DNA from 3 places in the Pseudomonas allokribbensis genome. Region 1 is predicted to be linked to each of the others. Evidence: riboswitches for the same ligand, from Rfam matches in the RefSeq annotation. Region 1 holds a riboswitch; each other region holds the start of a gene.
The links. A riboswitch is a leader RNA that binds a small molecule or an ion and turns the genes downstream of it on or off. The one in region 1 is predicted to bind cobalamin.
Positions count from the first base shown of each region.

Region 2: linked by a shared signal. The riboswitch ahead of cobO (cob(I)yrinic acid a,c-diamide adenosyltransferase) and the one ahead of IF199_RS13380 (TonB-dependent receptor plug domain-containing protein) in region 1 are both predicted to bind cobalamin.
Region 3: linked by a shared signal. The riboswitch ahead of IF199_RS16720 (CbtB domain-containing protein) and the one ahead of IF199_RS13380 (TonB-dependent receptor plug domain-containing protein) in region 1 are both predicted to bind cobalamin.

Region 1 is NZ_CP062252.1:2,930,757-2,940,442, forward strand. Features, by position in the region: gene IF199_RS13360 (low molecular weight protein tyrosine phosphatase family protein) at 1-114, opposite strand, end outside; gene IF199_RS13365 (hypothetical protein) at 111-305, opposite strand; gene IF199_RS13370 (ABC transporter substrate-binding protein) at 504-1,418, opposite strand; gene IF199_RS13375 ((2Fe-2S) ferredoxin domain-containing protein) at 1,415-1,774, opposite strand; gene IF199_RS13380 (TonB-dependent receptor plug domain-containing protein) at 1,774-3,711, opposite strand; cobalamin riboswitch at 3,804-4,009, opposite strand; gene IF199_RS13385 (LysR family transcriptional regulator) at 4,044-4,952, opposite strand; gene IF199_RS13390 (DoxX family protein) at 5,124-5,564, shown strand; gene IF199_RS13395 (pirin family protein) at 5,652-6,551, shown strand; gene IF199_RS13400 (sulfite exporter TauE/SafE family protein) at 6,576-7,334, opposite strand; gene mug (G/U mismatch-specific DNA glycosylase) at 7,488-7,997, shown strand; gene IF199_RS13410 (TetR/AcrR family transcriptional regulator) at 7,970-8,602, opposite strand; gene IF199_RS13415 (O-methyltransferase) at 8,715-9,371, shown strand; gene IF199_RS13420 (hypothetical protein) at 9,517-9,686, shown strand, end outside.
Region 2 is NZ_CP062252.1:1,849,587-1,859,272, forward strand. Features, by position in the region: gene IF199_RS08510 (DUF2066 domain-containing protein) at 1-453, shown strand, start outside; gene IF199_RS08515 (AI-2E family transporter) at 490-1,563, shown strand; gene hda (DnaA regulatory inactivator Hda) at 1,783-2,487, shown strand; gene IF199_RS08525 (C40 family peptidase) at 2,702-3,319, shown strand; gene IF199_RS08530 (C40 family peptidase) at 3,538-4,074, shown strand; gene IF199_RS08535 (PQQ-dependent sugar dehydrogenase) at 4,144-5,457, opposite strand; gene IF199_RS08540 (hypothetical protein) at 5,524-6,108, opposite strand; cobalamin riboswitch at 6,275-6,500, shown strand; gene cobO (cob(I)yrinic acid a,c-diamide adenosyltransferase) at 6,582-7,193, shown strand; gene IF199_RS08550 (cobyrinic acid a,c-diamide synthase CobB) at 7,190-8,485, shown strand; gene bluB (5,6-dimethylbenzimidazole synthase) at 8,482-9,132, shown strand; gene cbiB (adenosylcobinamide-phosphate synthase CbiB) at 9,129-9,686, shown strand, end outside.
Region 3 is NZ_CP062252.1:3,679,639-3,689,324, reverse strand. Features, by position in the region: gene IF199_RS16745 (fatty acid cis/trans isomerase) at 1-2,075, shown strand, start outside; partial or broken gene IF199_RS30510 (acyltransferase family protein) at 2,157-2,385, shown strand; gene nfuA (Fe-S biogenesis protein NfuA) at 2,444-3,028, shown strand; gene cobM (precorrin-4 C(11)-methyltransferase) at 3,078-3,824, opposite strand; gene IF199_RS16730 (cobalamin biosynthesis protein) at 3,916-4,329, opposite strand; gene IF199_RS16725 (CbtA family protein) at 4,326-5,027, opposite strand; gene IF199_RS16720 (CbtB domain-containing protein) at 5,039-5,236, opposite strand; cobalamin riboswitch at 5,359-5,579, opposite strand; cobalamin riboswitch at 6,312-6,522, shown strand; gene cobW (cobalamin biosynthesis protein CobW) at 6,622-7,695, shown strand; gene cobN (cobaltochelatase subunit CobN) at 7,699-9,686, shown strand, end outside.

The DNA of each region.
Region 1 (9,686 bases):
ATTGGGGCTGGTGCCCGCTGAACGAACATTGAAGCCGGGCCGGCGGCGCCAGACTGCTTCCGCTGTTGGGCTGCGCCATTGGTTACGACTGCAAATGAACAGTAGGTTCGTCACTCTTGATCCAGCAATTGGCGGGTGGAACGAATGGGGTAGCTCATGCCGAGTTGGCGAGCCCTGACCAGTTTGGTGGATCGGATGTACATCAACTTCCAGTTCTTTTCCGGCTTGAAAGTTGGCGGACGAACCGCTTTATCAATGCCGTGCTTACGGGCCTGGGAACGTCTCCAGGCGCGGGTTCTGTTCATGGTCTGTCCTCGTGAATACCGGGTTCAGCAGCCGCGGTAATACGAGTTGGGCGTATGGTAAACGCGAATCGGGAGTACCGAAAGCTGGACGCATTGAAAATCGTCATTTGCCGCCATGAATGGCGGCGGTGCGGGATTCTCACCAAGAACTCGCGAAACGCCTTTCAACCGGAGGCAGGAAAAATAAATCTGTCCCCTTTAAGGACTCAATGCCTTGAGCTGTCGCGCCAACTCCAGCGCCACCCGACCACTACCCACCGTCGGCAACAGATGCGTAAAGGGAATATCGATCATCCGGTTCTCGCGTACGGCTCGCAGGGTCGACAGCACCGGATCCTGCATCAGCAACTGACGCTTGCGACTGGCCGGCGACCATTGCGCGTCGGCCAGCAGGATCACGTCCGGGTCACTGGCGAGCAGGGTTTCGCGGCTGACGGTCACCCGGTATTGATTGATGTCGGCGAACAGGTTTCGAGCCCCGGCTGCGGCCAGCAGGGTGGTGACGAAACCCCGTCGACCTTCGCTGTCGAGACCGTTGACCTCGCTGTCGAGATAGAACACTGACAGTGGCCTGCCCCGGCGGGTTAACGCCTTGGCCTTTTCCAGATCGGCATCCATCGCATCGCTCAGTTCTCGAGCGCGCTGCTGTCGGTGCAGCAAGGCTCCGAGGGTCGAGAGGTCGTTGCGGATGTGTTCGAAGTAATCCAGCGAATGTCCGTTGCAGGCCGATTCCAGCAAATACGAAGCCACGCCGTTGCGCCCCAGTCCGCTGCGTGACGTGACGCCGTTGCCAAACGCCGTGGCGAAGCCGCCGACCACCAGATCCGGTTTCTGCGCGTACAGCACTTCGCTCGATGGATAGCGGGGCGAAATCACCGGCACGCCGAAGTACTCGGATTGCGGCGCACCGGTGTCATCCAGATAGGCGACGCCGGCCAGCGCCGGGCCGGCGCCCAACGCCAACACGAGATCGGCCACATGCTGATTGAGCGCGATAATCCGCGACGGCGGCGATGCCGGCAGGTGCCAGGTCTCACCACAATTGCGGTAGCTATCAGCCAAAACCAGCGAAGCACAGAGCAGGGCGCCCACCAGCAAACACAGCCTTCTCATGAGCGCTCCTTGATCAACAGATCCTCGACCACTTCACCGCCCACCAGGTGCACTTCGACCAGCCGTTGCGCATCCGCGTGGCTGCGCACGCCATACCAGCAGGCTTCCGGGTACACCGTCATGACCGGCCCCAGGTTGCACGGGAACTGACAGTGCGTGCGGGTCAGCAAAACCCCGCCCGGTGTCTCGATGCGGTCATGCGCCAGCAAGTGTCGACGCAGGGTTTTCCATATCTGCAAGGCGCCGCGCTGGGTGCAGCGCGGGCCGGTGCAGAGGAACACGTGGCGGGCATGGGCGGGAACGTGCGACCAGTCCGGGTGCGTGTCGACGCCGTCGATGGTTTTGATTTCAGCCATCAGAAACGGTACGTGTAGCGGGCTTCGGAGGTGAACGGCCGTCCGAGGTTGTCGACGTTGTTCGAGCGGCTGGTGACGTAATCGCGGTCGAACAGGTTTTCCACCAGCAGGCTCAGTCGGTGCTGGTGCGCGCCGTCCAGGTAGCGATAAGCGTCGGCGTCCACCACGGAGTAATGGCCGTACTCGACCTGTTTCGAGCTGATCACATCGCGGATATAGCGGATCGCACCGCCGGCGCCCCACATCCGGTCAACCGACTCGTAACCGATGCGCGAGCGGGCGAAGAAGCTCGGCACATCGTTCAGCGTCACCCCGGCGCGCGATTCGGTGAGGTTGCGAGTCATGTCCGCTTGCAGGCTCCATTGCTCGTTGAGCGCCAGTTTCGCGTCCGCCTCGAAACCGCGCATCTGGATCCGCCCCTGGCCGTTGACCCATTGGATGTCGTCGAGGGTGATCAGGTCGTCGATCTTGCGTTTGAACAGGGTGACGCTGGCGCTGAATTCGCGATCGAGCAGCAGGCCTTTGTAGTCGAGACCCAGTTCGGCGTTACGGCTTTTCTCCGGTTTCAGGTTGCGGTTGCCCAACTCGTCGCCCGGTTCGTTGACGAACAACTGCTCGGCGTTCGGCAGTTTGTAGGCAGTGCCGTACTGGCCGCGCAGTGCCCAGTGTTCATTGAGGTCATACAGCGAAGTAAGCATGCCGACCGTGGCGCTGTCGCCGCCGCTCATGGCTTCGTGACGAATACCGATGCTCGGATGCCAGTCGGGCAGGGCGTCGATCTGCGGGCGCAGTTGAGTATAGAGCGCGTGGGCTTCAGCCTTGTCATTGTCGATGATCAGCACATCGTCCTGGCCTTTGAACCACTGGTTGTCCGTCCCGAACACCAGCACATGGCCGCCGGGCAATTCGGCTTTGCCTTCGGCCTGCACGCCCCAGTCGGTGAAGCCCCAGTAGTCGTTGTGATTGATGGTTCTGGTGCCGCCATTGGCGGTGTTGTTGATGCGCGTGTAGCGGGTATCCCAGTCGTTGATGTGGCCTTTGACGAAGTAGCTCAGGCGCTCGTTGATGTTCTGTTCGAAGGTCGCCGTGGCGATCTGCTGGACGCGGTCGTTGGTGGTCTTGTGGTTGTCGACCGGGCGGGCGAAGTCGAGGTTGGCGTCGGCGTATTGGTAGAACAATTCCATCCGCGCATCGTCGCCAAAGGACTGAATCGCCTTGCCGCCGAAGGTGGTGACTTCGTAGGCGCGCTTCTTGTTGCTGTCGTTCTTGATGTCGCGATTGCGAAACGGCTGATAGCCATCCGAAACGTTATGACTGACGTAGGCCAGCAAGCCCAGATCGCCGAAACCGTTGGTGAAGATGTTCTCGACCCGCGCATCCTCGGTGGTGCCACCGAAGGTATCCACGCCCATGTTCACTTCGCCGGAGGCTTTGCGGCTTTGCGGGCTGCGGGTGACGATATTGATCACGCCGGACACGGCCTGAGTGCCGAACAGCAGGCTCTGCCCGCCCTTGAGCACTTCGATGCGTTCGATGGCGTTGGCCGGCAGGGTGTCCAGGTACAGGCCGCCGTACAGGCGATTGTTCAGACGCACGCCGTCGAGCAGGATCAGCGTGTCATCGTTGCGCCCGCCCAGCAGGGAATAGGTGCCGTAGTCGAACGGGCCGTTTTTCGGCGCGACGTACAGGCCGGGAATGAACATCTGCATCACGCGGGTGACATCGGCGCTGGGGCCGGCACGTTCGATCTGCTCGCGGGTGACGATCTCGACCTTGCTGCCGAACTGCGCCATGTCGGCCACGGTCGTGGACTCCACGGACGGTGCGGAAACGATTTGCTGAGTGAGTTCGAGCGGCGCGTCGTCCGCCAGCAACAGGGGGCTGAACAGACAGCCAAGCAACAGGGATGGAGCCGGAGTGTTGAAAGGTCGAATCATTGTCTTCTCGAAAGGATCTTCGCAGAAGAGCATGCAGGAGAAGGCATCGCGCACACGCCGACACCGGCCCATGCCCGCCCACCGCAGGAGTTTGCCAAACAGAATTTCAGGCCGGTCTCCGGGCTCGCGCGTATGGACGCTTTCACCTTCCCATGGCCGTCTGGCCACAGTGGTGTGTCGAAAGCATCACGCGCCTACCGTTGCGGGGGCAGCACCGGACTTGTTCGAAAAGAACGTACCGGTTTCCCGTTTCACCCCATGCACGGCGGCATGGGACACCTGAAACAGGGCGGCATCTGAACATTCGGATGACCGCTCGTCAACTTTCCGGGTCAAGCCTCGTGCGTGTTCTGCTGAACGAAGCGCTCGATCAACCACCGCGCCGCCGGGCCCGGTGGCACATCGGTACGGTAGATCGCATCGAAGGTGTATTGCCCGCTGGCGTACTCCGACAAATCCAGCTGTACCAGTCGGCCGCTGTCCAGATCCTCCTGAATCATCGGCTTCGGCATATTCCCCCAGCCGATGCCCTCGCGCAGCAACATGTGTTTGGCACCCAGGTCCGCCAGGCGCCAGGTGCGGTTGCTCAGCACGGCGAACTCCCTGTCTTTGGTCAGGCGTGAGCGATCGGACAGCACCAGTTGCGTATGCTCACGTCCGGCACCGGGAACGTTGGCTTCGCCCGAAGCCAGCGGATGATTTGGCGCTGCCACCGGAATCAGCTCGACGCTGCCGATGCCGATTCTTTCGATGCCGTTGATGCCGTCGTTCATGGGCCCGCTGACGCCGACCACCGCGCCGCGATTGATCACCCGTTCAGTCACGGCGCCGAGTGCTTCCATGTGCAGGTGCAAGGCGACGGTGGGGAATTCTTCCCGAAAGGATTTCAGCGCATCCACCACGCGCTCGGCGGGCAGCATGACGTCGAGCACCACATGCACTTCGGCTTCAAGTCCCTGAAGGAGGCCTTTGACTTTGGCCCTCAAGCCATGCACGCCGTTGGCGATGGTCCGGGCTTCGGCCAGCACGGTGCGGCCGGCGTCGGTCAGTTGCGGTTTGCGGGTGGTTTCACGATCAAACAGGGTGACGCCCAATTGCATCTCAAGGTTGGCGATCGAGTAGCTGATCACCGACGTCGCCCGGTGAAGCTTGCGCGCAGCGGCCGCAAAACTGCCGACTTCGACGACGGTCAGGAATACGCGCAGTTGATCGAGTGTCGGTGTGCCTGGATCGGAGATCATGCCTGTGTCCTTGAGTCGCCATGGGCGCGTTACCGTGGAATATGCAGCTTACCTATTTTATCGAACGTAATGATCTAAATTAGTCGGCTATTCAGATGAGCTGCCGAGGCGCAACATTTCTTCATCCGGACGGTTCAAGTCGAACCGGACCCCATTGAAGGAAATACTCCCATGGCTACTTCTGCAAACATCGCTCAAACACAGGCTTCTGAACAGAACGCTTCCGACACCAAACAAGCTTCGGCTGCCTTGATCGGCCGCGTATTGCTCAGCGTGATTTTCATTCTCTCCGGTTTTTCCAAACTCGCCGCGCCGGCGATGATGATCGGTTACATCGGCTCGGTGGGCCTGCCGCTTCCACAAGTGGCACTGGCAGTGGCGATCATCGTTGAAGTCGGTGGTGGCCTGGCGCTGATCGCCGGATACCGCACCCGCACCGTCGCCGCTGTGCTGGCTGCGTTCAGCGTGTTCACCGCACTGGCCTTCCACAGTGCACTGGCTGACCAGAACCAATTCATCCACTTCTTCAAGAACATCGCCATGGCCGGTGGCCTGTTGCAGGTCGTGGCTTTCGGCGCCGGCCGCTTCAGCCTCGACGCTCGCCGCGGTTGATGCCCGAGCGCGGTGAAGGACAGGTTCCTTCACCGCGTTTCAGCATTTTTTGTTGGCCGTACCCCGCGACAGAACCGAGTAATCATCATGACCGTTCAGCAGCAACTTTCTGGCTATACCCGTGAGACCCATACCCTCCGAGCAATCCGTTATCGCACCAGCGGCAGTGGGCATGGCGCGATCGTGCGACTGATGAGCCCTTCGGATCTGGGGCATCTGATCAAGCCGTTCGTGTTTCTCGATCTGTTTGAAGGCGAGGCTTCGTTCATTCACGGCATGCCGATGCACCCGCACTCGGGGATTGCCACCGTCACGGTGATTACCGAGGGCAACTTGCGATTCGAGGACGCCGAATCGGGCAAGGGCATGATTGATTACGGCGGCGTGGAGTGGATGCGGGCGGGCGGCGGTGTCTGGCACGGCAAGGAAATGTCGGTGGGTACTTCGGAGCGGGTTCAGGGCTTTCAACTGTGGGTGGCGCTGCCTCCAGAGCTGGAAAACGCCAGTGTCGACAGCCAATACCTTGAGTCCGGCGCGATGCCTGAAGTGGGGCCGGCGCGGGTGATTCTCGGCTTGCACCAAGGTGTCCAGAGCCCGGTTAGAGCGCCTGCGGGAATGAATTACTTGTTGGTCACGCTGGGTGCCGGGGAATCCTGGACGTACACCCCACCCGAAGGTCACGAGTCGTTATGGCTGAGTGTCAGCCGTGGATTGCTGGCGGCGCCGGATCTGGTCAGCGCGGGTGAAATGGCGGTCTTCGAACCTGGCAACGGCGCCGTGACGCTAAAGGCCATGCGCGAAGGCACGGTGTTCGTGATCGGCTCGGCGCAACCACATCCCTATGACCTGGCGCTGGGAAACTACTCCGTGCACACCAACCCGCAAGCCTTGCGAGAGGGTGAGGCGAAGATTGCGGAAATCGGTGGGCGGTTGCGTGAGTATCTCAAACAGTCGGACGGGTCGGCTGCCGTGCCGGTGTTCAAGTAAGCCGGGTCTGGCCTGGGAGTTCACTCAGGCCATGTATCCCTCGACACCATCCCACAACAGTTTCAGCGCCGTGACTACCAGCAAGCCATAACAGGCGCGGTACATCTGGCGCTGATCCAGTCTGGCGTGCAGCCGCCAGCCCAGCCAGACCCCGCTGGGTACGGCGAGCAGGCTGACGAACATCAGCGTCAGGACGTTGCCGCTGGGTTTGGCCAGCAGCAGCCAGGGTACGGCTTTAAGCAGATTGCCGACCGTGAAAAACAGGCTGGTCGTTCCGGCATACATCTGTTTGCTCAGGCCCAGCGGCAACAGATAGATTGCCAGCGGCGGCCCGCCGGAGTGCGCGACCATGGTCGTGATGCCCGATGTAAGGCCGGCGGCCAGCGCTTTGGGCGATGAGCGCGGCTTCACGCGGACTTCTCCACCCGCCTTGAACCACAAACCGACAAACAGCAGGGTGACCACCGCCATTACGATGGCGATCGCTCGGTGATCCAGCACCCGAAAAAGCAGATAACCCAGGCCGATGCCGACGACCAGTCCTGGTACCAGCAGGCGCAGATCCGGTTTTGACCAGGTTGAAGGCTTCCAGTAGCGCAGACTGAACAAGTCCATGGCGACAAACAGCGGCGCCAACAGCCCGCCAGCCGTGATCGGGTCCATCACCAACGACAGCAACGGAATCCCGACAATCGCAAAACCACCGCCGAACGCCCCCTTCATGAAGCAGATCAGGAACACGCCGGCGAAGGTGACGAGGAGGGTGGTGAGGGTCAGTTCCAAGGTTTTCGCTCACTTCATGAGGGCGGGAAATGGCCATAATTTCGCTCATGATCTGCGCGGTTAACAGTTACAGTTTTGAGGTTATTCCGTGGGCCAGTTGCCGGGCGGATCGAATGCCGGCCTTCGGCGGGATGTAGCAAATGGGGAAGACACATGGGGCTTGAAGACATCCTGACCGAAGGCCTGTCCGTGGTGTTCTGCGGGATCAATCCCGGCTTGCTGGCGGCGGAGCAGGGGCATCACTTCGCCGGGCGAAGCAATCGCTTCTGGCGCACGCTGCACCTGGCCGGGTTCACGCCCCACGAGGTGAGCCCGGAAAACGATCGCTCGATCCTGCAATTTCACTGCGGGTTGACTGCGGTGGTCGAGCGGGCGACGGCCCGGGCGGATCAGTTATCGGCGGACGAATTCACCGCCGCCGCTGCGAATTTCGAACGCAAGATCGCCCGGTATTCGCCGCGCTTCGTGGCGTTTCTCGGCAAGGCTGCCTATGCCGGGTTGTCCGGGAAAAAGTCGATTGAATGGGGGCTGCAAAACACCCCGTTTGGCGGCGCGGCAGTGTGGGTTCTGCCGAATCCCAGCGGCCGCAATCTGGCGTTCAACCAGGAACAACTGGTGACGGCGTATCGACAGCTTTACCTGGCATCGAGCGAAACCACATAAGCACGAAACATGTCGGCCATCGCCTCCGCACGCGCGGTGATTTCGTCGTCAGTACGCGGGCTGAGTGAGAAATCCTTCCCCACCGAACTGAGTGTGGCCAGGATCAGATCGCAGGCCAGTGTACGAGTGGATTCGCTCGCCTCGGGCAGCAATTCAACCATGAACGCCTCAAAGGTTCGCTTGCCCGCCGCCCGCACTTCATGGGCCTCCGGTGCATCGCGATAGAGCGGCGCCGCATCGCTCAACGCACCGCGCATCTGCGCCTCTTCACACTCCGAACGAATGAACGCATGCACCAGCGTGCGCAGGCGATCCAGTGGCGGCGCCTCCCGATTTTGCAGAATCCGCTGCAGCATCTCCGTGGTCTGCAACCACTCATCACTCTGCAACCGAAACAGAATCGCCGCCTTGTTCGGGAAGTACTGATACAGCGAGCCCACGCTCACGCCAGCCTTCTCCGCAACCCGCGCCGTGGTGAATCGGGCCGCACCTTCCTTGGCCAAAACCTGAATAGCCGCCTGCAGAATCGCCGAAACCAACTCGGCGGAGCGGGCCTGCTGCGGCTGTTTGCGAGAGGAAATACGGGCAGTCTGGCGGTCGGTCATGGTCGGCTCAGGCGTGAAGAGGGAATGCGAATAGCGAATCGGGCCATTCGCTCGCATCATTTAAACGCGACGAATCATTCGCATTTTAGCCCTCAACTGACGGAAAACCACCATGACAACCTTGACCACTGAACCCCTGGCAACCCTGATCGAGCGCCTCTACACCCAGGCTAGCGCCGCCACCAGTCCGCTCCTGAACACCGTCTCCAACGAAGAACGCGAGCGCCTGATGCACAGCAAAACCGAGTACCGCGAACTCTACGGCATGCTCAAAGACCTGTGGCTGCCTGTCTCCCGCGACACCGGCAAACTGCTGTACATGCTGGCCCGTAGCACCCAGGCCAAAGCCATTGTTGAGTTCGGCACCTCGTTCGGCCTGTCGACCCTGCACCTGGCAGCGGCGCTGCGGGACAACGGCGGCGGTGTGCTGATCGGCAGCGAATTCGAACCGTCGAAAATCGAACTGGCGCGGCATCACTTCGTTGAGGGTGGCGTCAGTGATCTGATTGAAGTCCGCGAAGGTGATGCACTTGTGACCTTGGCGAGTGACCTGCCGGCGACGGTCGATCTGTTGCTGCTCGACGGCGCCAAGGCGTTGTATGGCGACGTGTTGAATCTGGTTGAAAAACACCTGCGCCCCGGCGCACTGGTGGTGGCCGACAACACCAATTACTGCCCGGAATACCTGGCCCATGTGCGCTCGCCGGAGAACGGTTACCTCAGCGTGCCGTTTGCCGATGACATTGAAGTGTCGATGCGGTTGGGCTGAGCGGTGGCATCCGAAATGCCGCGAGGGTGGGTGTTGCTTCAGAAGCGGACCTTCGAGGCATTTTCCGGTTTGATCTTTCATGCGTGCGACAGGATTCGTCTATCGTCATGAAGACCAACACATGGCCAGGATCAGGGAGCTGATCATGAATCGTCAGGACGACCTCAACATCATCTGGAAGCGGATATTCTGGATTTTCATAGCCCTGTTGTTGCTGGCGATTGCCGTCACTTACAGTCTGCCCGACTACAAAGTGCCCTTTATCGTTTGTATCGCCGGGAATATCGGGGGCTACGTAGGGTTTCACAGACGACT
Region 2 (9,686 bases), 1.1 Mb from region 1:
CGCGAAGAAGGCGGTCAGTGGCAAGCCAAATGGCATTTGTGGCTGGGAGATCAAAAGGAAGCGGGCAGCGTGCAAGGGGCTGATCAAGCCGCTGTTGCCGATGCCGTGATGCTGGCGGTCGCCGAGCGCCTGGCGCCTCGTTTTGTCGCCAAGCCGGGCGCTTCGGGTCAGCAGACTCTGGAAGTGCAAGGCATGAATCTGGAGCATTACGCGACGTTGCTGCGGATGCTCGAACCCTTTGGTGTGCGTCTGCAGAGTGTCGATGCCGATCGCATTGTGTATCGGGTGAACGGCAGTGCCGATCAGTTGCGGGCGCAGTTGTCGCTGGCGAAATTGCAGGAAATGCCGGCTGAGGCAGCTCCGGTGGCTCCGCAACCCGCAGTGCCGGGTGGTGCGCCTGTCGTTGCGCCGGCACCGATACCTGCGGCGCCGTTGTTGCGGTTTCGCTGGTAGGTTTTTCTTTCATATATAGAAGCAATGGAGTGTTACATGGCCGATACGCGGCGTTGGTTCTGGCTCGGTGGGGTGCTCCTGCTTTGCGCGTTTGTCTGGTTGCTGCATCCGATCCTCACGCCGTTTCTGGTGGCGCTGTTGCTCGCTTATCTGTTCGACCCTTTGGTGGATCGTCTTGAGCGACTTGGCTTGTCCCGTACCTGGGGCGTGATTGCGGTGTTTGCCTTGTTCACCCTGATCGTCACCACGTTGCTGCTGGTGCTGGTGCCGATGCTCGCCAAGCAGTTACTGCGACTGTATGAGCTGGCACCGCAGATGCTCGACTGGCTGCAGCACACAGCACTGCCGTGGGCGCAGTCGAAGCTGGGGCTGTCGGAGGGCTTCTGGAAATTCGACAAGGTCAAGGCGGCGATCACCGAACACATGGGCCAGACCACCGACATCGTCGGTGTGGTGCTGAGTCAGGCCACGGCCTCAAGTCTGGCGCTGATCGGCTGGTTGGCGAATCTGGTGCTGATCCCGGTGGTGAGTTTCTACTTGCTGCGCGACTGGGACGTGATGATGGCCAAGATCCGCAGCCTGTTGCCGCGTGACCGCGAAGAGCGTGTAGTGGCTCTGGCCGGCGAGTGTCACGAGGTGCTTGGCGCTTTCGTGCGCGGCCAGTTGCTGGTGATGCTGGCGTTGGGCGTGATCTATGCGGCGGGCCTGATGATTGTCGGTCTGGAGCTGGGCCTGTTGATCGGCCTGATCGCCGGTCTGGCGGCCATCGTGCCTTATATGGGGTTTGTGATCGGGATCGGCGCGGCGCTGATTGCCGGGCTGTTCCAGTTCGGTGGTGATCTGTATCCGATGATCGGGATCGTGGCGGTGTTCATGGTCGGTCAGGCATTGGAGGGCATGGTGCTGACGCCATTGCTGGTGGGTGATCGAATCGGTTTGCATCCGGTGGCGGTGATCTTTGCGATCCTGGCCGGCGGCGAGTTGTTCGGTTTCACCGGTGTGCTGCTGGCGTTGCCGGTGGCGGCGGTGATCATGGTGTTGGTGCGCCACGTCCATGACTTGTACAAAGACTCCGACATTTATAGCGGAGTGGATGATCCGAAGCTGTAAGGCGAGGGAGGGGCGCCCGGTGGATTGCCGGGTTGGCCCGTCTCATGCAGGCAATGCTGGCACTCGTGCGCCAAAGAAACTGTCATAAAACCAGCGTGTTAACGCAAACCTTTGATTTTGCTTGGGGTCTGTCGCATTGTGCGCTCCGCTTCACGGGTATAAACTTCGCACACTTTACACAGAGGCCACTAACGGTTCCTTGGGAACTGTTCAGTCAGCATGAAACCGATTCAGCTGCCCCTAGGTGTGCGTCTGCGTGACGACGCCACCTTCATCAACTACTACCCAGGCGCCAATGCCGCTGCACTCGGCTATGTCGAGCGTCTATGCGAAGCCGACGCCGGCTGGACCGAAAGCCTCATCTATCTGTGGGGCAAGCACGGGGTAGGGCGTACGCATCTGTTGCAGGCCGCGTGCCTGCGTTTCGAACAGATGGGCGAGCCGGCGGTGTACCTGCCGCTGGCCGAGTTGATGGATCGCGGCATCGAAATCCTCGACAACCTCGAACAGTACGAACTGGTCTGTCTGGACGACTTGCAGGTGATCGCCGGCAAGGCCGACTGGGAAGAGGCGATGTTTCACCTGTTCAACCGTCTGCGCGACAGCGGTCGCCGCTTGTTGATCGCCGCTTCAACCTCGCCACGTGAATTGCCGGTAAAACTGGCGGATTTGAAATCGCGCCTGACCCTGGCGCTGATTTTCCAGATGCGTCCTCTCTCCGATGAAGACAAATTGCGTGCCCTGCAATTGCGTGCATCCCGTCGCGGTCTGCATCTGACCGATGAAGTCGGGCATTTTATTTTGACTCGCGGGACCCGCAGCATGAGCGCGCTTTTTGACCTGCTCGAGCAGCTCGATCAGGCCTCTTTGCAGGCTCAGCGCAAGCTGACCATTCCCTTCCTGAAAGAAACCCTGGGCTGGTAAAACCGGGGCTTTCAGCGGGTTTCGGCATATTTCAGGCGCCAGAAAATCCGCTTTCCTGTGCACTGCGCAGGCCGCGTCTCGATTCAAATAGGCTTAAGCGCTTAGATGTAAACGAGAAACCGAGAAGTCACAAAAAGATCGATTGAATTTGCAAATGAGGCTGATAGCGGGCATAGTCTCGGCTTCTTTACAACTATCAGCCACGGTCGTGCCCATGCTAAAGCGCTTCGCACCCCTCGTGCCTCTCGCACTCGTCACCCTGTTGTTCGGTTGCGCTGCTCATTCACCTGTTAATCAAGAGCAGCAACAGGCTAAAAATTCTGCCACCGCTCAGTCTTCCGTTATTTATCAGGAAGAGCTGGACACCGAGAAAGAACTCGCCGCTTTCAACGGCAAGAAGCCTTATCAGCTTCCGGTTCTGGCAGACAGTATTCTTGAACGCGGCATGTCCCTGATCGGTACCCGTTACCGTTTCGGCGGTACCTCTGAAGCCGGGTTCGATTGCAGCGGTTTCATCGGCTATCTGTTCCGCGAAGAAGCCGGCATGAACCTGCCGCGCTCCACCCGCGAAATGATCAACGTGGATGCTCCGCTGGTATCGCGCAGCAACCTCGAGCCGGGCGACCTGCTGTTCTTCGCCACCAATGGTCGTCGCGGTCGTGTAAGCCACGCCGGGATCTACCTGGGCGACAACCAGTTCATCCACTCCAGCAGTCGTCGCAGTGGCGGTGTCCGCATCGACAGCCTGGGTGACAGCTACTGGAGCAAGACCTTCATCGAAGCCAAGCGCGCTTTGGCGAACGCTCCAACCGTGGTTACCGCTCGCAAGTAATCTCGCCTTGGTCGCCACGCTCGTGGCGACAAGCGGTCCTTCAGGGGCAATAGACTTAAACTTTACAAGGTGAAGTTAAAGTCTTACTTGAAGTTTGCCGCGTAGCCGCTAGAATCCTGATCTATATTGATGGCAAACCGCCTGCGTCCCAACGCAGGCGGTTTTGTTTTCTGTCGAATCGGCAGTAAAAGCCGCAGCCAGATCAGGATGTTCTGCTTATGACGATGCCGGCCCGCCTCGCCCTGATGTTCTTCGCAGCGCTGCTCAGCGCTTGCGCCAGTCGCACTCCGCCGCCAGCCCCTGTGGTTCGCGCGCCGATTGTGTTCGGATCCTCCCAGGCTTTTTCTCCCGCTGCCGAAGACGTGCTGTTCCGTGCGCTCGGGCTGGTGGGCACGCCTTATCGCTGGGGCGGCAACACGCCGGACTCGGGCTTCGATTGCAGTGGCCTGATCGGTTTTGTCTACCGCGATGCGGCCGGTATCAGCCTGCCGCGTTCGACGCGCGAGTTGATCGTCATGCAGGCGCCGAATGTCGGCAAGGAGGGTTTGCAGACCGGCGACCTGATCTTCTTCGCCACCAATGGCGGCTCTCAGGTCAGCCATGCGGGGATTTACGTCGGGGAAGGGCGCTTCGTTCACGCACCGGCCACCGGCGGCACGGTGAAGCTGGACAGCCTGTCGAAAGCGTATTGGCAGAAGGCCTACCTGAGTGCCAAGCGTGTTCTGCAGCCGGAGCATCTGGCGCATAACCCGTAGTCATCCGAAGCAATAAAAAACCTGTGGGAGCACATTGGCTCCTACAGGTTTTTTTGTTTCAGGGCCGGGCTATTTAGCCGCCGAAACTCGCCACACCTTGTTCCCCACATCATCCGCCACCAGCAATCCACCTTGCTGGTCGATCACCACGCCGACCGGGCGCCCCAAAGCGTTCTCGTCCTTGTCGAGGAAGCCGGTCAGCACGTCCACTGGCGTTCCGCTCGGTTTGCCTGCGGCAAACGGGACGAAGATCACCTTGTAGCCACTGTGCGGCTTGCGATTCCACGAGCCATGCTGGCCGATGAACGCGCCCTCCTTGAATTGTGCTGGCAACGCGTTGCCCTCGGCGAACGTCAGCCCCAGTGAGGCGGTATGCGGGCCTACGGCGTAGTCGGGAGCGATGGCCTTGGCCACCATCTCTGGCTGTTGTGGTTCGACGCGGACATCGACATGCTGGCCGTAATAGCTGAATGGCCAGCCATAAAACCCGCCGTCCTTGACCGAGGTGATGTAGTCCGGCACCAGGTCGCTGCCGATCTCGTCCCGTTCGTTCACCGCTGTCCACAGCGCGCCGCTTTTGGGTTCCCAGGCCAGACCGTTGGGATTGCGAATGCCCGAGGCGAAAATCCGATGGTTGCCGGTCGCGCGGTCCACTTCCCAGATTGCCGCCCGACCTTCTTCCTGATCCAGGCCATTCTCGCCGACGTTACTGTTCGAGCCGACGGTGACGTACAGCTTGCTGCCGTCCTTGCTGGCAATGACGTTCTTGGTCCAGTGGTGGTTGAGCGGGCCACCCGGCAGATCCACGACCTTGATCGGCTGGCTCTTGATCTCGGTTGTGCCGGGTTCGTAGTGAAAGCGCAGCAAACGGTCGGTGTCGGCAACATACAGATCGTTGCCGACCAGCGTCATGCCGAACGGTGAGTTGAGGTTTTGCAGAAACACCGTGCGCGTTTCCGCCACGCCATCGTGATCGGCGTCACGCAGCAGGGTAATGCGATTCGGGCTGGGAACCCCGGCGCCCGCACGGCCCATGACTTTTTTCATCACCCAGCCGCGTATGCCTTTGCCATCGTCCGGTTTCGGCGGGGCATTGGTTTCCGCCACCAACACATCGCCATTGGGCAGCACGTAGAGCCAGCGCGGGTGATCGAGGTTTTCGGCAAACGCCGCCACCTGAGTGCCTGCCGCTGGTGTCGGTTTCGTGCCGGCCGGCCAGCCGATCGCCGGGGCGATGTTCACCGTCGGGATCAGGGTCTTGTTCGGTTCGGGCAGTTTGGGGGACGGGCCGGTGCCGTCCGAGACTTGCAGGCTGGAGGATTCACCACAGGCGGTGAGCCCTCCGGCGAGTGCGATGACGAAAACGAGCTGGGGCTTGCGCATTACTGATCTTCCCTATGAATGCATTCCTAATCATAGAGAAGTGCGCAAGCCCGATGGTTCCACCCCTCAGCCGCGAGCTTCCTTGAACAGCACGGCAATGCCGGGGTGGTAGTTGCCGGCCTCGCTGCGCAATTTGCGATAGGCGTAGGGGAAATACCAGGCGACGGCGCAGGTGTGTTCCTTTTGCAGGTCGTCGACCATGTCCTGCAGTTCTTCGGGGCTGGCGCTGTGTTGGGCTTTCTGTGGGGCGACGAACAGGCAGCCGAGCTTGAGATCGCTGGCGTAGCTGATGCGCTTGGCGTCGCTGGTGATATCGGCCAGGGCCTGGGTCAGATTCAGGCTGTTGACGCGCGGCCAGCGTTGCGTCGCCTGGATGTAGGCGCGATCTTCGGCGCCGGCCAGGAACAGGTCGGCGCGGGCATTGCGCTCGCCTTCCTCGTTCTGCTTGCGGGTGGCGGTGTCGCGCAGGGTGACCAGTTCGGCCATCCACGCGGCGGCGGACAACAGGCCGAGGTTGGCTTTTTCGTCGTGCCAGTACGGCGTGTCGTTGTCGCCGCGCACGGCGTTGTAGCGGTCGATACAGTCAAACCAGCGTTCCAGCACCGGGCGCAGGAATTCCAGCCGCGGATTGCTGATGATCATGCCTTGCATGGTGCTCTCCCTTGTTATTGTGATGTGCTCTCTGCATTCAAAAAGCATGGCTCTTTGATATCACTGCTGACAGTGTGGCACAAGATTGGCGTCAGATAATTGATCGACGGCAGTTATTCGCTTTCAGGGGGCCTCTTCATTTGACGCTCCACCCCCAACCCTCTAACCTTCGCGGCTTGTTTCAGGTGCTCTGTGACCGCTGTCGACAGAGTGAAACAGGGAAGTCGGTGAGGATGGTCTTCAAGCGAAGAACCATCACGATCCCGGCGCTGCCCCCGCAACGGTAAATGAGTAAAAGCTGCGTCCGATGCCACTGCTGCAAAGCGGGAAGGCGCGCAGCCAGGCCAAGGCCGCTCATGAGCCCGGAGACCGGCCTGATCCATCCAGCGGCATCACGGTGGGCGATGCCAGGCTTGTTGCCGTCTATTCTTGTGCCTGCCCGCCGTTATCCAGCCTCAACGGAGAGCTCCCCCATGACTGATTCCCCCGAACGCGACGAGCGCCATCTGGCGCGCATGCAGCGCAAAAAAGCCGTGATCGACGAGCGCATCGCCAATTCGCCAGACGAATGCGGCCTGGTGCTGGTGCTGACCGGCAATGGCAAAGGCAAAAGCAGCTCGGCGTTCGGCATGCTCGCCCGCGCCATGGGCCACGGCATGCAGTGCGGCGTGGTGCAGTTCATCAAGGGCCGCAACAGCACCGGGGAGGAGCTGTTCTTCCGCCGCTTCCCCGAGCAGGTACGTTTTCATGTGATGGGCGAAGGTTTCACCTGGGAAACCCAGGATCGCCAGCGCGACATCGCCGCTGCCGAAGCTGCATGGGAAGTGTCCCGCGAACTGCTGCGTGATCCGTCGATCGGTCTGGTGGTGCTCGATGAGCTGAACATCGCTCTCAAGCACGGTTACCTCGATCTGGATCAGGTGCTCAGCGATCTGCAGGCCCGTCCGCCGATGCAGCATGTGATCGTCACCGGCCGCGCTGCCAAGCCGGAAATGATCGAGATGGGCGACACCGTCACCGAAATGGGCATGATCAAACACGCCTTCCAGGCCGGTATCAAAGCGCAGAAAGGCGTCGAACTTTGAATCAACCACGTCACTGCCCGGCGGTATTGATCGCCGCGCCGGCCTCCGGCCAGGGCAAGACCACTGTCACCGCCGCGCTGGCCCGTCTGCACCGCAATCAGGGGCGCAAGGTTCGCGTATTCAAATGCGGCCCGGATTTTCTCGACCCGATGATCCTCGAGCGCGCCAGCGGTGCGCCGGTCTATCAACTGGACATGTGGATGGTCGGCGAGCAGGAAAGTCGACGTCTGTTGTGGGAAGCCGCCGCTGAAGCCGATCTGATCCTGATCGAAGGCGTGATGGGCTTGTTCGACGGCACACCGTCGAGCGCCGACCTGGCGCGGCATTTCGGCGTGCCGGTACTCGGCGTGATCGATGGCACGGCCATGGCCCAGACCTTCGGCGCCTTGGCGCTGGGTCTGGCGCGCTACCAGCCGGACCTGCCGTTCGCCGGCGTGCTGGCCAACCGCGTCGGCACCGTGCGCCATGCGCAGTTGCTCGAAGGCAGCCTCACTGAAGGTCTGCGCTGGTACGGCGCGTTGTCCCGGGAAACCGGGATAGAACTGCCAAGTCGCCATCTCGGTCTGGTGCAGGCCAGCGAACTCAATGACCTCGATGTGCGCCTCGACGCCGCCGCCGAAGCGCTGGCCAGCACTTGCGAGGTAGCGCTGCCACCGGCCGTCGAATTCGCCGCGCCTGAAATCGTCAAGACCGAAAGACTGCTCGAAGGCGTGCGGATTGCCGTCGCCCGTGACGAGGCGTTTGCCTTCACCTATGGCGCCAGTCTCGATCTGTTGCGGGCGATGGGCGCGGAGCTGAGTTTCTTCTCGCCGATCCGCGATACGCAATTGCCCGAGGCCGACAGCTTGTACCTGCCCGGCGGTTATCCGGAATTGCATCACGTTGCCTTGTCGCAGAACGCCTCCATGCTCGACGCGATCCGCGCGCATCACGCCGCCGGCAAACCGCTGCTAGCCGAGTGCGGCGGCATGCTGTATTTGCTCGATTCGTTGACCGATGTCGAAGGCACCCGCGCCGGACTGGTCGGTTTGCTCAATGGCGATGCGGTGATGCAAAAACGTCTGGCGGCGCTGGCTCTGCAATCGGTCGAACTGCCGGAAGGCTTGCTGCGCGGTCACACCTATCACCATTCCCTGACCACCACCGAACTGACACCCATTGCCCGTGGCCACAGCCCCAATGGCGGGCGCGGTGCCGAAGCGGTGTATCGGGAAGGGCGGATGACCGCCTCGTACGTGCACTTTTACTTCCCGTCGAATCCGTCGGCGATTGCCGCACTGTTGGTGCCATGACCGACAACGCATTCACTGAAGCCGAGCGCGAAGCGGTCTATCGCGCCATCGCCGAACGCCGCGACATGCGCCACTTCAGCGGCGGCACGGTCGAGCCTGAATTGCTGCGCCGATTGCTTGAAGCCGCACATCAGGCACCGAGCGTCGGTCTGATGCAGCCATGGCGCTTCATCCGTATCAGCGACCGCGCGCTGCGTGGCCAGATCCAGAACCTTGTTGAAGAAGAACGCGTACGCACCGCCGAGGCCCTCGGCGAGCGCAGTGACGAGTTCATGAAGCTCAAGGTCGAAGGCATCAACGACTGTGCGGAAGTGCTGGTCGCAGCCTTGATGGACGATCGCGAGCGACACATTTTTGGCCGCCGCACGCTGCCGGAAATGGACATGGCCTCATTGTCCTGCGCGATCCAGAACCTGTGGCTGGCGGCGCGCGCCGAAGGCCTGGGCATGGGCTGGGTGTCGCTGTTCGAACCGCAGGCGCTGGCCGATCTGCTGAAACTGCCGGCCGGGGCCAAGCCGCTGGCGGTTCTGTGTCTGGGACCGGTCAAGGAATTCTATCCGGCGCCGATGCTGGTACTCGAAGGGTGGGCGCAGGCGCGTCCGCTCAATGAGCTGCTGTATGAAAATTTCTGGGGAGTGAGTCAATGAGTATGGCGTTGTTGAGTGTCGCCGCGGTCGCGCTGGATGCGCTGCTGGGTGAACCGAAACGCTGGCATCCGCTGGTGGCGTTCGGCAATTTCGCCGGGCGCATCGAGCAACGTTTCAATAGCGGTGGTCGCGGCTGGCGCAGCCATGGCGTCACCGCGTGGGTGATCGCGGTGCTGCCGCTGACCCTGCTGGCCACGGCATTGTCCTGGGCGCCGTATGTGGGCTGGGTGGTCGAGATTCTCGCGCTGTATTGCGCCCTCGGCATGCGCAGTCTCGGCGAGCACGTCGAGCCGGTGGCCAAGGCCCTGCGCAGCGATGATCTGGAAGAAGCGCGCAAACGCGTGGGTTATCTGGTCAGCCGTCAGACCAGTGAACTGGACAGCACCGCTGTCGCCCGCGCCGCCACTGAATCGGTACTGGAGAACGGCAGCGATGCCGTGTTCGCCGCACTGTTCTGGTTTGTCGTGGCCGGTGCGCCGGGCGTGGTGCTCTATCGTCTGAGCAATACGCTCGACGCGATGTGGGGCTATCGCAACGAACGCTTCGAGCGTTTC
Region 3 (9,686 bases), 750 kb from region 1:
ACGGCGAACGCACTCAGGCAGCGCCGACCACGCGGCTGTTCTACGACGCTTTTGGCAAACGTGCCTGGCAGCAGAAAGACTTCTATTCGGTACTCGACGCCCAGGGCAGTCAGGCGGCACTGATGGCGCGCATGCTGGAATTGGGGCACAAAACGCCACTGACACCCAACGCCAAATTGCCGGAGGACATCGTCCTCGGCCTGCAACGGGAAAACATGTGCGCGATGTCGGCCGAGTTCGACGGCTATGCCGGCGCCCACCCGAAAGAGGGCATGCCGCTGGCGGTCACCGGCCTGACCAACCAGCAATATCAGACGTTGCAGCGCTGGCTGGCGTCCGGCGCGCCAATCGACGAGCAGGGCCTGGCGCCGAGCGCCAAGGAAGCGCTGCAGATCGTGCAGTGGGAAAACCTGCTCAACCAGCCTGGCGCGCGGGAGAGTCTGGTCGGGCGCTGGCTGTATGAGCACTGGTTCCTGGCGCACATCTATTTCAAGGACGGCGAGCCGGGGCATTTCTTCCAGTGGGTGCGTTCGCGCACGCCGACCGGCCAGCCGATCGACCTGATTGCCACCCGTCGCCCGAACGATGATCCGGGCACCCAGGTGTATTACCGCCTGTGGCCGGTGCAGGGCGTGATCGTGCACAAGACCCACATCACTTATCCGCTGAGTGCGGCGAAGATGGCGCGGGTCAAAAGCCTGTTCTACAACGGCAACTGGCAGGTGCATGCGCTGCCGGGTTACGGGCCACAGAGCCGGGCCAACCCGTTTGCGACCTTCGAGGCGATTCCGGCGCAGGCGCGTTATCAGTTCATGCTCGATAACGCCGAATACTTCGTGCGCACGTTCATTCGCGGCCCGGTATGCCGTGGCCAGATCGCAACTGACGTGATTCGCGATAATTTCTGGGCGCTGTTCCAGGCGCCGGAACATGACCTGTACATCACCGATCCGAACTATCGCGGCCAGGCCACGCCGTTGCTGGCCATGCCGGGGCAGAACGACGATGTCGGCAGCGTCCTGAGCCTGTGGCACGACTATCGCAACAAGCGAAACAAGTACGAAGCCTTGCGCCGTGACAGTTACGCCGACCAACCGGCGCCGAGCTGGTCGACCCTGTGGGCGGGCAACGACAATGCGCTGTTGAGCATCTTCCGCCACTTCGACAGCGCGTCGGTGACCAAAGGCCTGATCGGCGAAGTGCCGCAGACCATGTGGCTGTTCGACTATCCGTTGCTGGAGCGCACCTATTACCAGTTGGCGGTGAATTTCGATGTGTTCGGCAACGTCTCCCATCAGGCGCAGACCCGACTGTACTTCGACCTGATCCGCAATGGCGCCGAGCAGAATTTTCTGCGTCTGATGCCGGCCGATTCCCGCGAGGACTACCTCGACGATTGGTATCAGAGCAGCGGCCAGTTCAAGATGTGGCTGGACTACGAGTCCATCGACGACGACAAGCCAACGGCACTGAAACTCGACGGAAAAGACCCGAAACATGACTTCGCCATGCAGTTGCTCGCCCGTTACGGCGACCTCAACGCACGGCCCGATCCGATCAATCGCTGCGTGGATGCCTACTGCTCGCGGCCGAACATCGACCCGGCGCTGCAAAACGCCGAACAGGCGCTGAGCCGTCTGACGGCGCGTCCTGCGGCGGGGCTGAAAGTGATCGATCAGTTGCCGGAAGCGACCATGCTGCGCATCGAAACTGCCAGCGGCAAACGCGAGGTCTACAGCCTGCTGCGCAACCGCGCCCACAGCAACGTGGCGTTCCTGCTGGGTGAGTCACTGCGCTATCAGCCGGGCCTCGACACCCTGACCATTTATCCGGGCGTGCTCAGCAGCTACCCGAACTTCATGTTCAACATCCCGGCGGATCAGGTGCCGGCGTTTGTCGATGCCATGGAAAGCGCGAAGGATGCGCCGCAGTTCGAGAAGATCGTCGAACGTTGGGGTATTCGCCGCAGCCATCCACAGTTCTGGTTCTACTTCCACGATCTGAGCCAGTACATCCATGAAACCGACCCGGTGGAAGAGGGCGTGCTGGATATGAACCGGTACGAGAATCTTTGATCGGTTTGATCGATGGCAGCTGTCCCAATCCTGTGTAGCACGGGATCGGGAGCGCCATCGATGTTGCAGATTTTCTTCGAGTCGGTGTATCTGATGTACGTGCTGGTGCTGTCGGGCAGGCGGTTATCTGGCCCGACGCTATGGGATCAACCCGTATTTGATGTTATTTGTCTGTGCGCTGGCCATCGGAGACGCTTCATGGCTGAGCTGCGAATGGGTAGAGAAACGCAGCTATCCGAGGCTTAAAGCCCGGATTGACGGCGAACCTGGCGCTTGGCCGATTTGCGAACTATTCCTACGTAAATACTAGGACTTTGTGCCGCGCGCCGATTGGCGTAAACTCCGCCTCAAGCCTGCGAGGAGTTTCCATGACCGCTATTACCATTACCGACGCCGCCCATGATTACCTGGCCGATCTGCTTTCCAAGCAGAACACCCCGGGTATCGGCATCCGCGTCTTCATCACCCAGCCTGGCACCCAGTACGCCGAAACCTGCATTGCCTATTGCAAGCCGGGCGAAGAGAAACCTGAAGACACAGCGCTGGGGCTGAAAAGCTTCACCGCCTACATCGACTCGTTCAGCGAAGCGTTCCTCGACGATGCTGTCGTCGACTACGCCACCGACCGCATGGGCGGCCAGCTGACCATCAAGGCACCGAACGCCAAAGTACCGATGGTCAACGCCGACAGCCCGGTCAACGAGCGCATCAACTATTACCTGCAAACCGAAATCAACCCGGGGCTGGCCAGCCACGGCGGTCAGGTCAGCCTGATCGATGTGGTTGAAGACGGCATTGCCGTGCTGCAGTTCGGCGGCGGTTGCCAGGGCTGCGGCCAGGCGGACGTAACCCTGAAGGAAGGCATCGAGCGCACCTTGCTCGAGCGCATTCCGGAGCTCAAGGGCGTTCGCGACGTGACCGACCACACGCAGAAAGAAAACGCCTACTACTAAGGCGTTCGCTGCGGCATAAAAAAAACGGCGCCCCGTGAGCGCCGTTTTTTTATGGTCGATACAAATGCGCATGCCCCGCGCGATACAGCGACGATTCGCTGAAATGATCGCTGCCCAACACCCGCCCGACCAGAATCAGTGCCGTACGCCGAAACCCCTTGGCGGCTACTTTCGCGGCAATATCCTCCAGCGTCCCGATCACCCAGTCCTGATCCGGCCACGTCGCCCGGTGGATCACCGCGATCGGGCAGTCTGCACCATAGTGCGGCAGCAGTTCGGCGAGGATTTTCTCCAGATGATTGACCCCCAAATGAATCGCCATGGTCGCCCCGTGCTGCGCGAGGTTACCCAGTTCTTCCCCGGCGGGCATCGCGGTCTTGTCCGCGTAACGGGTCAGGATCACGCTTTGCGAGATGTCCGGCAAAGTGAGTTCGGCGCCCAACAACGCCGCGCAGGCAGCAGTGGCGGTTACGCCGGGGACAATCTCGAACGGGATGTCCAGCTCGCGCAGATAACGGATCTGCTCGCCGATGGCGCCATACAGGCTCGGATCGCCCGAATGCACCCGCGCCACGTCCAGGCCCTTGGCGTTGGCGGTCTTGATCAGATCGATGATCTGTTCCAGATGCAGTTCGGCGCTGTTGACCACGGTTTCAGCCGAATGACCGTCCAGCACCGCCGCCGGCACCAGCGAACCTGCATAGATGATCACCGGGCAGCTGCGAATCAGTCGCTGACCTTTGACAGTGATCAATTCCGGGTCGCCGGGGCCGGCGCCGATGAAGTAAACGGTCATCGTTGGATCCTGTGAAAGTAGGGCAGGTCGAGGCTTCAAGAGCAGTTCAGATGAAGAATGCTCATGATCGAAAGCGGGGATTATCGGGAATTTACGCCGCGCCGGCCAATGCCAGGGTTGCCTGGGCGTATTTTTGTCTGGAAATCAGCAGTTTTGCCGGGGCCTGGATCAGTTGTTCGGCAAGCGCCAGTGCGGCGCTTTCCGCCACGCCGTAGCAACCGGTGCGTTCGAAAGCGATCTGCGAATGGTGACTCAGGCGTTGCTGATAACTGGCCAGTTCTTCGCTGCTGAAATACAGCAGCGGCAGCGCCAGTTGTGCCGCCAGTTCCTGCAGGCCGGGTTCGTCGCGTTTCAGGTCGATACTGGCCAGGGCCTTGACCGCTTCGAGTTCGATGCGATGCGCCTGCAGGGCCTGGTCGAGCAAGGCGCGCAGCGTACTGGCCGGGCAGCCGCGCTGGCAGCCCAGGCCGACCACAAAGGTCGGCACTGCGCTGTCATCGGTCATGCGTGGTATTGACCATCGCTTTTGCGGCGGAACAACCAGGCGCTGATCAGGCCCAGAGCCAGCCAGAACGCCACGTTGGTCAACTGCGAAGCGATTTTAAATTGAGCTTCCAGTGCTTCCGGCGCGAGCATCGAGTGCACTTCCGGTTGCGGGGCGCCGATCACGTGTGGCACAGCGAGAATCGCCACGCCGAGGATCTTGAGCAACCAGTTGCCACCGAACGCGATCAACGCCAGGCCGACAGCGGTCGACGCGGCGGTGCCGATCCACCACATCTGGCGCGACGCCAGGTCTGCAGCGGCGGTGCCCGGCAGCTCAGGCGGCAGGCCCAGTGTCGGTGCGAGTACGAAAGTCGCATAACCGGCCAGACCCCAGAGCAGGCCTTGCGATGTCTTGGTCGGCGCACGCAGGGTGTACAGACCGGCCAGCATCAGGGCGAAACCCACGGCCACGACCAGATTGCCACCGGTAGTGGACACAACGCGCTGCCAGCCGTCTTCCGGCTCCCAGGCTTCGGCATCGTGGGTATGGGCGGCGGTGCCGGCGGCGTGTTCGTGAACGGCGGCAACCGGCTCGGCTTTCTCGAAGGTCTCTGCCTGAAGAATCAGCGGCGACACCCAGAAGCTTTGCAGCAACGTCAGGAGCAGGGCGGCCAGAAGGCCGGTGAAACCTGCGGTCTGCGCAATACGCTTGATCATGTCGTCGGGTCTCAGTGGCACGGGAACGCGGCGCTGTGGCGGGTATCGTGAGCGGCGTTGTGAACCGCTTCGATGTGCGAGAAACCGGCGAAATAGACCAGGCTGGCACCCAGGATCGACGCGAAGATCGCAGCGGTCAGGCGTTGGCTCAGGGTGGTGGTGCTGGAGATTTTGTCCGTGTTGCTGCCGGTGCTGCTGATGATCGACATGGCGCTTCCCTCTGGAGTGTCAGCGGGTGAACGGTGCGCATGAAAACCCCTGCGAGTCGGGCACGCAGAGGTTCGAACAGCGCCCGCCCACCGCGGGTTTGTTATGTTCAGTGACGCAAGATGCGTACTGTGTGTTGCGGGCCGGTCTCCGGGCTCACGAGGGGTGGCTGTCTGCCGACCTGCAAGCGTCACCTTCCCATGCCTGGGGGCACAGTGGATCTGACGCTTCGCTCGCTTACCGTTGCGGGGGCAGCACCGGACTGACATGGCTTTAGAGTAAAGCACATGATTCACCGGTTTCCCGTTTCACCCTTTGCAGGGCACCCGTAACAAGTTGTGTAGGAGACCATGGGCTGGGGTTTTTAGTCAATTGAATGGGTGGGGTGGGTTTGGATAGGGGGGGCATATCCGTTGCTTCGGGTGCTGCCGCTGGCGGTTTCGCTCTTACAGCGAGTCACTTTTGACAAACGCCCGGAATGCCGGCCCAGCCAAAAGTAACCAAAAGGTCTTGGCCCCGGCGTACGGCACTTCGCTTAGGCTCAGTGTTCCCTCGCTACGGTGTCCATCAGGGGGCATCGCCTCCGGTTTGCTTCGCTGCACCTCCTCTCGATGTATGCGGCTTCGCCGCACGGCGCTGCGCGCCTACCCCCTGATGAACACCTCCGCTCGGCCTGCCGAAGGGGCAAAAAATCAAAAGCCAGAGCCAGAGCAAAAGCCAGATCAAAAGCCCCTCACCACGATGAGCGTTAGCTCAAGTACCGCTTTTGATCGCAAGGTCCGTCGGTAGGCTGAGTGGAGGGATTGATCCGGGGGTGGGAGCGCAGCGACCGTTTGGCGAAGCCAAACACATCGAGAGGAGGTGCAGCGAAGCAAACCGTAGGCGATGCGCCCGGATCGATCCCGGAGCGAAGGAACCCGAGCGACAGCGAGGGCCGTACGTCAGGGCGCAGACTTTTTGGTTACTTTTGAGGCGTTTGTCAAAAGTGACCCGCCGTAAGGGCGGAACCCTAAGTGGCCATAACCGCAGCAACGGATATGCCCCCAATCCAAACATTGACCGGTCAACACACGATGCGTAGCCTTGCGCTTTCGAGGTTCTTCGGCCCACGCCGAAGCTAAGAAGGGAACGCGGTCCAAGCCGCGGCTGCCCCCGCAACTGTGAACGGTGCTGTTCGCTGCCACGCCACTGCCAACTCAATCCAGAGCCAGCGGGAAGGCGCAGCGAATACCGGGCCCAAGGCCTGAACACCGTCAGCCAGGAGACCTGCCTCGTCACAGATTCTCACTTTCAACCGGGCGGGGTGATCCGGTGGCGAACTCTCCAGGCACGCACTTGCGTTGCCGGTCTCGTCCCGTATGCCCGCCACCTTGCCAAAGGGCATCCGATGAAAACACTGGCCAAACTCCCCGTCACCATCGTCACCGGTTTCCTCGGCTCGGGTAAAACCACCTTGCTGCGGCACATGCTCGACAACGCTCAGGGCCGTCGTATCGCGGTGATCGTCAACGAGTTTGGCGAGCTGGGCATCGACGGTGAAATCCTCAAGCAGTGCACCATCGGCTGCACCGAAGAAGAAGCCACCGGCCGCGTCTACGAACTGGCCAACGGCTGCCTGTGCTGCACGGTTCAGGAAGAGTTCTTCCCGGTGATGCGCGAACTGGTGGCCCGTCGCGGCGACCTCGACCACATCCTGATCGAAACTTCGGGCCTGGCTCTGCCAAAACCGCTGGTGCAAGCCTTCCAGTGGCCGGAAATCCGTAGTGCCTGCACCGTTGACGCGGTGATCACCGTGGTCGACAGCCCGGCCGTGGCCGCCGGCACCTTCGCCGCGTTCCCGGATCAGGTTGACGCCCAGCGCAAACTCGACCCGAACCTGGACCACGAATCGCCGCTGCACGAACTGTTCGCCGACCAACTGGCCAGCGCCGACCTGGTAATCCTCAACAAGGCCGACCAGACCAGCCCTGAAGACCTCGCTCGCGTACGCCTGGAAGTCGCCGAAGAGCTGCCGCCAGCGGTGAAAATCATCGAAGCCAGCAACGGTCGCCTGCCGCTGGACGTGCTGATCGGTCTCGGTGCCGGTTCCGAAGAGCACATCGACAGCCGCCACAGCCATCACGATCACCACCACGGTGAAGGCGATGATGATCATGACGACCACGATCACGATGCTTTCGATTCGATCTCCATCGAACTGCCGCAAGCCGACGAAAGCTTGTTGCTCGATGCGCTGACGCAACTGGTGGTTCAGCATGGCATCCTGCGGGTCAAAGGCTTCGCGGCGATCCCGAACAAGCCGATGCGTCTGCTGATCCAGGGCGTGGGTACGCGTTTCGACAAGCACTTCGACCGTCAGTGGGGCGCCGATGAGGCACGTGTGACGCGTCTGGTGTTGATCGGCCAGGAACTGGACGCGGCCAAGCTCGAAGCGCAATTGCGCGCCGCGCTCAGCGTTTAAGCCATGCACCTGCTCAGGACCCAGCCCGGCGGTTTCGTGTCGGATGACAACATTGCCGACCTAGGACAAACCCCCGCCGAGCTGGTGATCCTGTGCAGCGGCGACTCCAGCCTTGCGCTGCTCGCCGAAGCCGCGCAGCAGCTGCCCGAAGATTACCCGAGCGTGCGGCTGGCCAACCCGATGCAGGTGCAGAACCATGCGTCGGTCGACCTGTACGTCGATGAAGTGCTGCGTCATGCCAAGGTCATTCTGATTTCGCTGCATGGCGGCATCGCTTATTGGCGTTATGGCGTCGAGCGGCTGGTCGAGTTGTCCGAACGCGGTGTGCAGGTGATTCTGGTGCCGGGCGATGACCGTCCCGACCCGGAACTCAGCGACTTGAGCACCGTTGTCGCCGAGGATCGTGACCGGCTCTGGCAGTTTCTTCGTCAGGGCGGCATGGGCAATGCGCTGGACTTCTTCCGCTGTCTGGCCAATCGCTGGCTGGCGCGGGATTACGTGTGGGGCGAGCCGCAAACGCTGCCGCGCACGGCGATTTACCACCCAAACAAAAACACCGCCGCACTGAGCGACTGGCAAGCCGATTGGCTGCCCGGTCAACCGGTCGCGGCGGTGTTGTTTTACCGCTCGCATTTGCAAGCGGCCAACACGGCGTTTATCGACGTGTTCTGCCAACGGTTGCAGGCTGCCGGACTCAATCCGCTGCCGATCGCCGTGGCCAGTTTGAAAGAGACCGGTTGCCTGTCGGTGGTCGAGGACTGGCTGGATGAGGTCGAGGCCTCGGTGATTCTGAACACCACCGGTTTCGCCCAGTCCAGCCCGGAAGCGCCGCATCTGCGGCCGTTCCGTCGCAACATTCCGGTGATACAGGCGATCTGCGCCCAGGACAACGAGCCAGGTTGGCGTGACAGCGAGCAGGGCCTCGGCCCTCGGGATCTGGCGATGCACATCGCATTGCCGGAGCTGGACGGTAGGATTATCAGCCGACCGATCAGCTTCAAGGATCTGGCGTGGCGCAGCGAGCGCAGTCAGTCCGATGTCGTGTGTTATCGGGCCCAACCCGAGCGCATGGATTTTGTGGCCGAACTGGCGCGGCGCTGGGTCGATCTGGCGCGGGTGCCGAACGCTGAAAAGCGTATCGCCCTGATCCTTGCCAACTACCCGACCCGTGACGGGCGCATCGGCAACGGCGTCGGCCTCGACACGCCGGCTGCCGCGCTGAATATCCTGCGGGCGTTGCAGGCCGAAGGTTATCCGCTGCCGGCCGAACTGCCGGACAGCGGCACCGAGCTGATCCAGCAATTGCTCGGCGGCGTCAGCAATGACCTCGATACGCTCGATCAGCGCCCGTGCCAGCAAAGCCTGGCGATGAACGATTACCTGACGATGTTCAATGCACTGCCCGAAGCCAATCGCGCGGCGGTGCTGGAACGTTGGGGTTCGCCGCAACACGATCCGATGTGCCGTGACGGGCGGATGATGATCGCCGGCTTGCGGTTTGGCCTGACCTTCGTCGGCATTCAACCGGCGCGGGGATATCAGGTCGACCCGAGCGCGGTGTATCACGATCCGGATCTGGTGCCGCCGCACGCGTACCTCGCGTTCTATTTCTGGCTGCGCCAGACCTACGGCGCTCACGGCGTGATCCATGTCGGCAAGCACGGCAATCTCGAATGGTTGCCCGGCAAAGGCGTGGGTCTGTCGGAGAACTGCTGGCCGGACGCGCTGCTCGGGCCACTGCCGAATGTCTATCCGTTCATCGTCAACGACCCGGGAGAGGGCGCCCAGGCCAAGCGTCGCACCCAGGCCGTGATCATCGACCATTTGATGCCGCCGCTGACCCGCGCCGAAACTTACGGCCCGTTGCGCAATCTCGAATTGCTGGCCGACGAATATTACGAAGCGCAATTGCTCGATCCGCGCCGCGCCCGTGAATTGCAGCGCGACATTCTGCAACTGGTGCGTGACACGCAGATCGATCGCGAACTGCA